One region of the Paraclostridium sordellii genome, then DNA from elsewhere that is predicted to be linked to it. Evidence: a T-box and tRNA genes for the amino acid it is inferred to sense, from the RefSeq annotation. Region 1 holds a T-box; the other holds one or more tRNA genes.
What was found. The T-box of region 1 lies ahead of leuS (leucine--tRNA ligase). A T-box ahead of a tRNA ligase gene usually reads a tRNA of that ligase, here a tRNA-Leu.
Positions count from the first base shown of each region.

Region 2: it encodes a tRNA-Leu, which carries the amino acid that the T-box ahead of leuS (leucine--tRNA ligase) is inferred to sense. The anticodon was not compared.

Region 1 covers NZ_LN679998.1:482,301-487,673, reverse strand. Annotated here, with positions in the region: gene leuS (leucine--tRNA ligase) at 1-2,309, opposite strand, end outside; T-box leader at 2,366-2,559, opposite strand; gene rsfS (ribosome silencing factor) at 2,590-2,940, opposite strand; gene yqeK (bis(5'-nucleosyl)-tetraphosphatase (symmetrical) YqeK) at 3,114-3,683, opposite strand; gene nadD (nicotinate-nucleotide adenylyltransferase) at 3,686-4,375, opposite strand; gene recX (recombination regulator RecX) at 4,520-5,161, shown strand.
Region 2 covers NZ_LN679998.1:2,042,178-2,047,550, forward strand. Annotated here, with positions in the region: gene ATCC9714_RS09795 (Type 1 glutamine amidotransferase-like domain-containing protein) at 1-400, opposite strand, end outside; gene ATCC9714_RS09800 (hypothetical protein) at 441-620, opposite strand; tRNA gene ATCC9714_RS09805 (tRNA-Leu) at 1,167-1,250, opposite strand; gene ATCC9714_RS09810 (ArsB/NhaD family transporter) at 1,657-2,922, shown strand; gene ATCC9714_RS09815 (hypothetical protein) at 2,944-3,417, shown strand; gene ATCC9714_RS09820 (M56 family metallopeptidase) at 3,858-5,108, opposite strand; gene ATCC9714_RS09825 (BlaI/MecI/CopY family transcriptional regulator) at 5,114-5,373, opposite strand, start outside.

The sequences.
Region 1 (5,373 bases):
TCTTCTCTTGATATATTAGAAGCTACACTTAATTTACCTCTAACTTTACCATTAACTTGAACTACAACTTCAACTTCATCCTTAACTAATGCAGACTCATCATATGATGGCCAAGATATATCAAATATGCTTCCATCTTTGCCTATCATAGTCCATAATTCTTCACCTATATGTGGTGCAAATGGAGCAAGTATTGTAACTATAGTTTCTATAGCTTCTTTTATAACTGCATCATTTCTATTTTCTAACTCTTTGTACTTGTACATTTCGTTTATTAATTCCATTAATGCAGATATAGCAGTATTAAATCCAAACTTCTCATTTAAATCTTCAGTTACTTTCTTTAACGTAGCGTTTATTGTAAATCTCATAGCTTTATCTTCTTTAGTTAATTCTCCTAAAGTAGCTTCAGATTTAGTTATATCTGCTAATTCATCTACTAATCTATACACTCTATTTAAGAATCTAAAACATCCTTCAACACCTTGATCTGACCACTCTAAATCTCTTTCTGGTGGTGCTGCAAATAATACGAATAATCTAGCAGTATCTGCTCCATACTCATCTATTATTTCAAGAGGAGATACAACATTTCCTTTAGATTTACTCATTTTACTTCCATCTTTTAAAACCATTCCTTGAGTTAATAAATTTTTAAATGGCTCTTTAAAATCTACCATTCCCATTTCATTAAATGCTTTAACAAAGAATCTTGCGTAAAGTAAATGCATTATAGCATGTTCTACTCCACCTATATATTGATCAACTGGCATCCATTTATCAACCACATCTTTAGCAAATGGTTCTTTCATATTTTGAGCATCTATATATCTTAAGAAATACCAAGAAGAATCAACAAAAGTATCCATTGTATCTACTTCTCTTCTGGCTGGTTTACCACAGCAAGGACAAGTAGCATTCATAAATTCTTTTGAAGTTGTAAGTGGTGATTCACCTTTACCTGTAAATTCTATGTCAGTTGGTAATAATACTGGTAAATTCTCTTTCTTTTCAGGTACTAGACCACACTCATCGCAATATACTACAGGTATTGGACATCCCCAATATCTTTGTCTAGAAAGTAACCAATCTCTTAATCTATAATTAACTGTTTTCTTTCCTATTTTCATTTCTTCTAATTTAGCAATTATTGCATCAAATGCTTTTGAAGCTTCCATTCCATCAAACTCTCCAGAGTTTATCATTATGTTATCTTCATTTATAACTTCAATTGCATTTAAGTTATACTTAGAAGCGAACTCACCATCTCTTTCATCGTGAGCTGGAACTGCCATTACAGCACCTGTTCCATAGTCAACTAATACATAGTTTGCTATCCATAGTTCTACTTTTTCGCCATTTAATGGGTTTATAACATGTTTTCCTATAAACATACCTTCTTTTTCTAGATCACTAGAAGTTCTTTCTATCTCAGTCATAGTATGCATCTTAGCTATAAACTTTGCAACTTCTTCTTCATATTCAGTTCCTGCAACTAATTCTTTTACTAATTCATGCTCTGGTGCAAGTACCATATATGAAACTCCGTAAACTGTATCTGGTCTAGTTGTGAAAACTGTAACATTCTTATCAGTTCCATCTATATCAAAAGTTATTTCAGCTCCAGTACTCTTTCCTATCCAGTTTTTTTGCATAGTTTTAACTTTTTCTGGCCATCCATCTAAGGTATCTAAATCTTGAAGTAATTCTTCTGCAAAATGAGTAGTTTTAAAATACCATTGCTCTAAGTCTTTTTTTACTACTACAGAGTCACATCTTTCACAAGCTCCTTGTACAACTTGCTCATTAGCTAGAACCGTTTCACAAGATGGACACCAGTTTACGAAAGACTTTTTCTTATATGCTAATCCATGTTCTAAGAACTTTAAAAATATCTCTTGAGTAAACTTATAGTATTCCGGAGTAGATGTTGCTATTTCTCTATCCCAGTCATAACTTAATCCTAATAACTTTAATTGTCCCTTCATGTCCTCTATATTTTCCATAGTCCACTTATGAGGATGGATTCCATGCTTTATAGCTGCATTTTCTGCTGGAAGTCCAAATGAATCCCATCCCATTGGATGAAGTACATTATATCCTTGCATCTTTTTAAATCTAGCTATAACATCACCTATAGAATAATTTCGAACATGTCCCATGTGTATTTTTCCTGATGGATAAGGTAACATTTCTAATGTGTAATATTTTGGTTTTGATGAATCTTCAGTATTTGTTTTATACTGCTGATTTGTTTCCCAAGTTTTTTGCCATTTAGCTTCAACTTCATTTGGTTTATAAACCCTCATTGTTTTGCCTCCTATTAATTTTTTATATAAAAAATCCTCGTCACTAAACATTACTGTCTAGGGACGAGGATATTACTCGCGGTACCACCCTAATTGGTTATTTTATAATAACCCTCTTGTACTAGTCTTTATACCAACCACGGTCAAATAGATTTTATCTAGCAAGTTCAAATTAGCTTTATACTAGTTCACACCTTCCACTAGCTCTCTGAAATAAAGATTTAATTTTACTACTCTAGTCTATTTTAATTTTTTGTTATATTTTTTAATTATATAATTATTATGCTAATGTGTCAACATCAACATATGGAGCATCTTTCCACATTTTCTCTAAATTATAATATGCTCTATTTTCTTCATTGAATACGTGAACCATTATATCTCCAAAATCTAGTAATATCCACTCTTGAGTTTCGTAACCTTCTTTTCCTCTAGATTCTATTTCTAACTTAGTAAGTTCATCTTCTACATTATCAGCTATAGCTTTTACTTGTCTTTGAGATCCAGCTGTTGCTATTACAAAATAATCGCATAAGCTTGACACTTCTCCAACTTTTATTATAGATATATCTTTACCTAATTTATCATCGATAGCATCATATATAACTTTAACCATTTGTTCTACTGTCATGTTAAATTCCTACCTTCCTTATTTTTCGCGTTTTTATATTATACCACAAAAAACCAACTTTACTAATAGTTATTTATGTCATTAGTATTAACTTATTTTCAAAATATTTTCACTTTTTAAATTATATTAATATACTACTATTTCTTTTTAATATTGTGATTATTTATTTTAAATTATATTCTCTTATTTAAAATATAATTTCTAGCTTCTACAGTTCTTGGATGTATAATTTGATTTCTATCTATGACTAGTTTTATGGTATTGTTAAAAGATTTCAATAAAGCTTCTTCCATTTTTCCACTATAAACTAGCTTTCTAAGTTCATCTACCCCTGGATAATCTCTATTTACTTCTATTAAATCTGCAATGTATATTATTTTTTCAAGAATATCCATTTTAGCTTTTCCTGTTGTATGATATCTAATAGCTGTTATTATATCTATATCATCAATTAAAAACTCATGTCTAACAAGTATCGAACCTATTACACTATGAGAGAGTGCTAAACTATCTGTTTCATATTCATCTAAATATATTTCATACTTTTTTACATAATAATCAACTTCATCATGACTTAAATATTTGGCACAATCATGAAGTATCCCAGCTAAATATGCCTTTTCTTTATCGTATCCATAAATTTCACTTAATTTTACTGCACAGTCTGCTACACCTTCTGAATGTAGTATTCTATGTTTTGGAAGCATTTTATTTAGCTTAAATTTTATACCTTCAAAATCCAAATCTACTCATCTCCATTTATGTATATATTTTTTTCACATATATAAGTTTCTACATATTCTGGTATTAAATATTTTATAGATCTCCCAACTTTTATATGTTCTCTTATATAGGTTGACGATATATCCAATGAAGGAACAGTTACAGACCTTATTTTTGCACCATATTTTTTTCTTAATTTCTCAATTTTAACTCTAGCATCATTAGAATTTACTCCTGGTCTATTTGCTGCAATAAAGGTTGCTAATTCAAAATTTTTTGAAAAACTTTTCCATGTCTCTATATCACAAATAGTATCAGCCCCTGTTATAAAGTATATATTTGCATCTGGATATAATCTATGTAATTCCTTTAATGTATCAATTGTATAAGTCCTGTTTTTTCTATTTATTTCTATATCAGAAACTACAAAATTATTATTATTCATTGTGGCTAATAATACCATATTGTATCTATCTAGCTTATCCGTTCTTAATTTTGATTTATGTGGTGGGTTTCCCGTTGGTATAAATATTATTTTATCTAGATTGTAAGTTTCTCTTATAAATTCCGCTGTTGCTAAATGTGCATAGTGTATAGGGTCAAAAGTTCCTCCCATTATACCTATTCTTATTTTCTCATTTCCCATTTTATGAAAATTTGACTTTAGGTTGTTTATATTCCTAGCTTTTAAAACTAATTCATCAATTCTCATCAAATATCTCCTTTTGTCCTTTATACTTATATTGTATCATTAATTTTTACTTATTAGATACAATTATTCTACATTTTGCTGTATAATTTTGTACATATTTTAAAATATATTAAAGTATAAATATTTTAAGTAAGGGAGGTTTTTATGGCTATAATAACCAAAATAGAAGCTCAAAAAAAAAAGGAAGATAGAGTTAATATATATTTAAACGAACAATTTTTTATGGGTATATACAAAGAATTAGTCTTTACATTGAATTTGAAGAAAGGTATGGAAATAGATGAAGATACTTTAAGAAGTATGCTTCATGATGAGATGTATATAAAAGCTAAAAATAAAGCTTTAAATATACTTTCTAAGGCTCCTCAGTCAGAAAAAAACATAAAAAATAAGCTTTCAAATGATTTTGATGAAGATATAATAGAAGAAGTTTTAGACTTTTTAAGAAAATATAACTTTGTAGATGATGAAGATTTAGCTCAAAGAATAACTAATACTAATTTATCAGTAAATAAATGTGGTAAAAATAAAATAAGACAAAATCTATACAACAAGGGAATAGATAGAAGTACTATAGATTCAGTTATTTCTGATATCGATTCTGATGTTGAGTTTGAGAATGCTATGCACTTAGCTAAAAAAAGGTATGAACGAGTTAAAAATGAAGATAGAAATAAAATATATCAAAAAATATCTCAGCATTTAGCTTATAAAGGATTTAGCTATGACATTATTAAAAGAGTCTTAAATAAATTACTTAAGTTTGATGAGTCCGATTATTGTTAAATATATTAAATAAAAAGAGATAGGTAACTTTTAACCTATCTCTTTTTTTATTGTTAGTATCTACTAATAAATCTTACTCACTATATATCTCTGTAAATCAACTATTGATTATTAAACTATTAACTTTAAAAATGAGCTTAAATTAATTTTTATTCTCCCACACTAACAACAATGATTAATATCATTATTGTAACAAAAAAATCAAATTATTT
Region 2 (5,373 bases), 1.6 Mb from region 1:
TACTTCCCATTACAATGCCTTTGTAATTTTCTATATCTTCTATTATTTTAAATTCTTTAAGTCTATCCATCATTTGGTCTGGTAATCCCCCTGTGAAAAATATTATATCGCTATTGTCTATCTTGTACTTTGAGCTGCCTTTAGTATCATTGAAGTAATTTATCCAATTTATATTTTCCGCTTTAATGCCATAACTAAAAAAAGGAATTACTATATCTTTATAGTACTTTCCCGTGCTTGGATTATAAGCAGTCTGCCATTCATTATCATTTTTCATCCAATCATCATTAAATGAAAATGGTATAACTAAAACACGATATTCTTCTTTTAAAATATCTTTTAGTGTTTCAAAGCACCACTTTTCATGAAAGTTATATAAATTAAGTAAAATATTTATCATTCTAAACTCCTCCCTTCATTTACATATGATGAATATATTCTTATACCTCTCTTAACCACTCTCCTACAATGCTATTTATCAAACCTATATTTTCTTTATACAATAATTTAAATTTAGCTAATTTATTATTTTCAGATTTATTTACTACCTTGTGGCTTTTTTTTTTATTTTTCTTTTTATTATTCTTTTTCTTTTTGTTTTTCTTTTTCTTTTTCCCCATAGTGATCCTTCAAACTGAAATCAACTTCAGGTATGGGTATATATACACTATCCATAGTGGTATTATATTTTAAATTATATATATACTGTATCTATACTTTAATACTCTTTTAAAAACAAATATACTCTTCTTTCATCTTCACATATTTTTGATTTTTCATCGATTAACTTTTCTATCACTTATATATGCTCTATGCTTTCTTGTGTTAGGTATTACCCCTTTAAAAAACCAATTTTTAAATATTCTATAACTTCTAATCTTAGCCTTTATAATTAATCTATATAAATTATATTGCATCTTCTCTATTTCGTTCTTTACCCCCTACTCGTGAAACACGACCCCGTCCTTATTACAATATCTAGCTACTTCTCAAAACTAATTACTTTTTAAATTTTCCATTTAGTCCATACTTTCTTAATTTAATGATATTCTTAAAAATTAAATTAATTCTCCACTAGAAAATAATATAAATACAATAAAAAATACTCAAAACAACCAGTTTGATTGTTTTGAGTATTTTTACAATGCGTTATTCTTTTTAACTATTGGTGCGGATGAAGGGAGTCGAACCCCCACGCCAATGGCGCCAGATCCTAAGTCTGGTGCGTCTGCCAATTCCGCCACATCCGCTTGTCTACATTAATAATTGTACCTCCAATTTACCAACTTAGCAACAATTTTTAATAAATTTCATATTTTAAAACTTTCAAATTTTTTATCTTTATAAGCTCAACCTGTTCAACTGCATATAATACATATGTTAATATTAACTAAAATTTTTATTGAATATAAAAATATTTTTAATCTAAGTTTTATAAAATCCTATCTATTAATATATTTAAATATTTTTATCTAACAACTAGAAACTTTAATCATATTAATAAAATTTCAATATCTATCCATAGTCCACTTCACTTTATTAATTTCTTTAATCTATTTTCTTTATTTTTATAAAACTTCATTACTTTTTAACACCTTTTCAAACTTTTAACGATACTCTATTATAGCTTTAAATTTTAAGTTAGGAGGCGATATAATGGATATCAATCAAATAATAGCAATTTGCATATTTTCACTAGTTATGCTTGCTATTATATCTGAAAAGATAAACAGAGCCGTTGCTGCTATGACTGGTGCTTTGCTTATGGTTATATTCAACATAGTATCCTTTGAACACGGTGTTTCACATATTGATTTTAACACTATAGGAGTTTTAATAGGTATGATGCTCCTCGTATCCGTTGTTAAAAACTCCGGCTTATTTGAGTATGTAGCAATTTTATCGGCAAAAAAATCCAAAGGTGATCCCTGGAAGATAATGCTGTGCTTCATAATATTAACAGCAATTTTATCAGCAGTTTTAGACAATGTGACTACAGTTTTACTAATAGGCCCAATGACTATAGTTATAACCCAGATATTAAAAATAAATCCTGTTCCATTTTTAATTACACAGATTTTAGCTTCTAATATTGGGGGAACAGCTACACTAATAGGAGACCCTCCAAATATTATGATAGGTAGTGCAGCTAACCTAAGCTTTATAGACTTTGTAATAAATCTAGGACCCGTAGTTATAATCATCTTATTTTTTACTATTATTTGCTTTAGATTTATGTTTAAAAAGCATCTTTACGTAGACGATAAATACAAAGAAGAAATTCTAAAGCTAGATGAAAGTAAAGCTATAAAAGATAAGCCACTACTTATAAAAAGTATCATTATGATTATACTTATTTTGCTTGGATTTGTTCTTCACAACATAATTCATATCGAATCTAGTGTAATTGCCCTAACAGGTGCTACTATAATGATGTTTATAGGAAAACAAGATGTAGACGAGATACTTTCAAGTATAGAATGGTCCACTATTGCTTTCTTTGGAGGGTTATTTGTTATAGTTGGCGGTCTTGTAGAAGTTGGAATAATAGACTTTATTGCATCATATTTAATAGATGCAACAAGTGGAAACTTAGCCCTTACTATGCTAGTAATTCTTTGGCTATCTGCAATAATATCATCATTTTTAGATAATATCCCATTCGTAGCTACTTTAATTCCACTAATATTGACTATGCAAGCTCAAGGAGTTGACGTTACTCCTATATGGTGGGCTACATCCCTAGGCGCTTGTTTAGGAGGAAATGGTACTTTAATAGGGGCTTCTGCTAATATTGTTTTATCTAATGTAGGAGATAAGAATGGTTACCCTGTATCCTTTAAAAGCTATTTTAAGATAGGTTTTCCACTTATGCTTTTATCTATAGTAATTTCAACATTCTATTTATTAATTTGTTTTTAATAAAATTTTAGGAGGTTTAGTATGAGTATTTTAAATAATGCTTACGGAGACACTATAGAGGCTAGACTTAGATATATAGGTGCTACAGGTATAAGAAAAATTAATGGACTGCTTTATTTTATTGAGTTTGAAATCGCCGATAATTTAAAGGTTTTATATACTTATAATATAAATACTAAAAATAAATATTTCTTGCAAAGAATAAAGCCCTACCCTATTCCAGAAGGAGTTTTTGAAAAGGAATATGAGGTTGTTTCTTTTATAGAAAGGGATATTAAAAAGTTTAATAACGCTAAAAACAGTAATAATTTCAATTTATTTCTAGAAATCACAAGTGAGCTAAATACTATTTGTTTTGATATAGAACATTTATTTTTAAATTATAATATAGATAAAATGGATTTATACAAATTAAAATCAGAGCTTGATGACATTTTAAACTTATTCGATGATTCTAAAAAAAGATCTCCCAAAATTAATATTGATTCTAAGTAGATTAAATCCAATAATATATATTATTGGATTTTCTATTTTTTAATATGATCAATAAATTTTCATTTCAAAACAATATACGTATGTACCTATATATTATAAGAATATTATTTTTAGGATGATAATTTTTGTACTACTCTTATGTATTTTGTATTAACGAAATATTTAATAAATATATTGACTTACCGATATAATATATAAATATATACGATTAATAATTTAAGTATACAGTTAAGGTAGTCGCCATATTTACTCCTACCTTAACCATATACTAAATATCTTTAAAAAGTTTAGAATTAACTAATAACTTGTTTAGCTAAGCTAATGCTTTTTAAATCCATGAACTATATATTAGAATATATTTATAAATTCATCTCATAGCTTCTATAAGTATCGATTTACTTAGATCCTACATTTAAACCCACCTCTACCCATACTTTAACTTATTTATTAACTTTTGATTTCAGATGCTCTAAATTAATTGACATGGTTCCATCTGATCCTACATACACCTTACTATATTTCCCAGAGAATAAAAGATTTAAAGCATTGTCTCTTTCTTCTTGTGTTAAGTCTTTAGATTTTTTATCTTCATAAAGACTTATAGTACCTTGGGGTTTATTATTTTCAAAATTCATTAAAATCTCTTCATCTGTTAAATCCTTATAGCTTTTATTAACTTCTACATTACTATCTTCATTATTTTTTTCATGTGATATAGATTCATTTGCATATACTTCATCTACACCTTTAACTTCATTAAATGAAAGAATTGAAAATACTGATATACTAAATACAATTATCGCCATAATAGTTCCCTTTTTACGTTTTTTTAAACTTAACATTCCTTCTACTCTCCTCTTAATTAAATTTATTTCGTTAGTGTTAAATTGAGATGAAAACACAGTGGCTTTAAGAGTATTTCTATATCGTAATGTATCTACTAATACAAGAGAATACTCTTTTATATCATTTTCACCAAACCTTGTAACTACCCTTTCATCACAAGATAACTCGCATTGTTCTTCAAAGCATACTTTTAATATTTTAACTAGTGGATTAAACCAATGTATTGAACAAGAAATCATTAAAATTAGCTTTAACAAATTATCTTTTCTTTTAAAATGAGTTAATTCATGTCTAAATATCCACCTCAATTGTCCGGTATCATAATCTTTGTTAGGTATTACTATTTTATTTTTTATAATACCTATTAAAGCAGGTGAAGAAAGACCATCCACCTTAAGTACTTCAATATCTTTTTTAATATTTAAATATTTCTTTTCTTCTTCTAGACTTTTAATTATATTATCCTCAGTAGCCTTGTAAGTTATATTTTCTATCTTTTTATAAAATACTATTTGTTTGTAAGTATTTCTAATCACAACATAAATTGCTCCAATTAGCCAAATAAAAAATATTATTTTAATATAATCTACTACATTATTATTTTCTCCTGCTATGTAATTTACACTTTTTAAGTTCACATCATTTTTCTTCTTTAAAAATTCAAAAGGTAAATATACTTCTATATTTGATATAAAAATCATTCTCAAAGTTATCAAAATACAAAATATATAGTTTAATTTATAAGTATATTTGCTTAGAACTTTATTTTTTAATAAAGCTATCAATATAATTGGAAAACTTATAACTATACTGGTTTTTAAAATATCTATTATTATATAGCTCATAATAGTTACCTACTTTTTATCCACTCTTCTAAATCTTTAATATCTTCTTCTGATATATCTTTAGACTCATCAAGTGCTGATATAATACTAGATAAAGAGTTATTATGCATAAAGCTAAAGAAGTCATGCGTTTCAAATTTTAAATACTCTTCATTACTAATTAGTGAGTAATAAAAGGTTTGTCTACCTTCTTTTTCTGATTTTAAAAATCCTTTCTCAACTAATCTTATAAGAGTTTTTGATGTAGACCCCTTTGACCAATCAT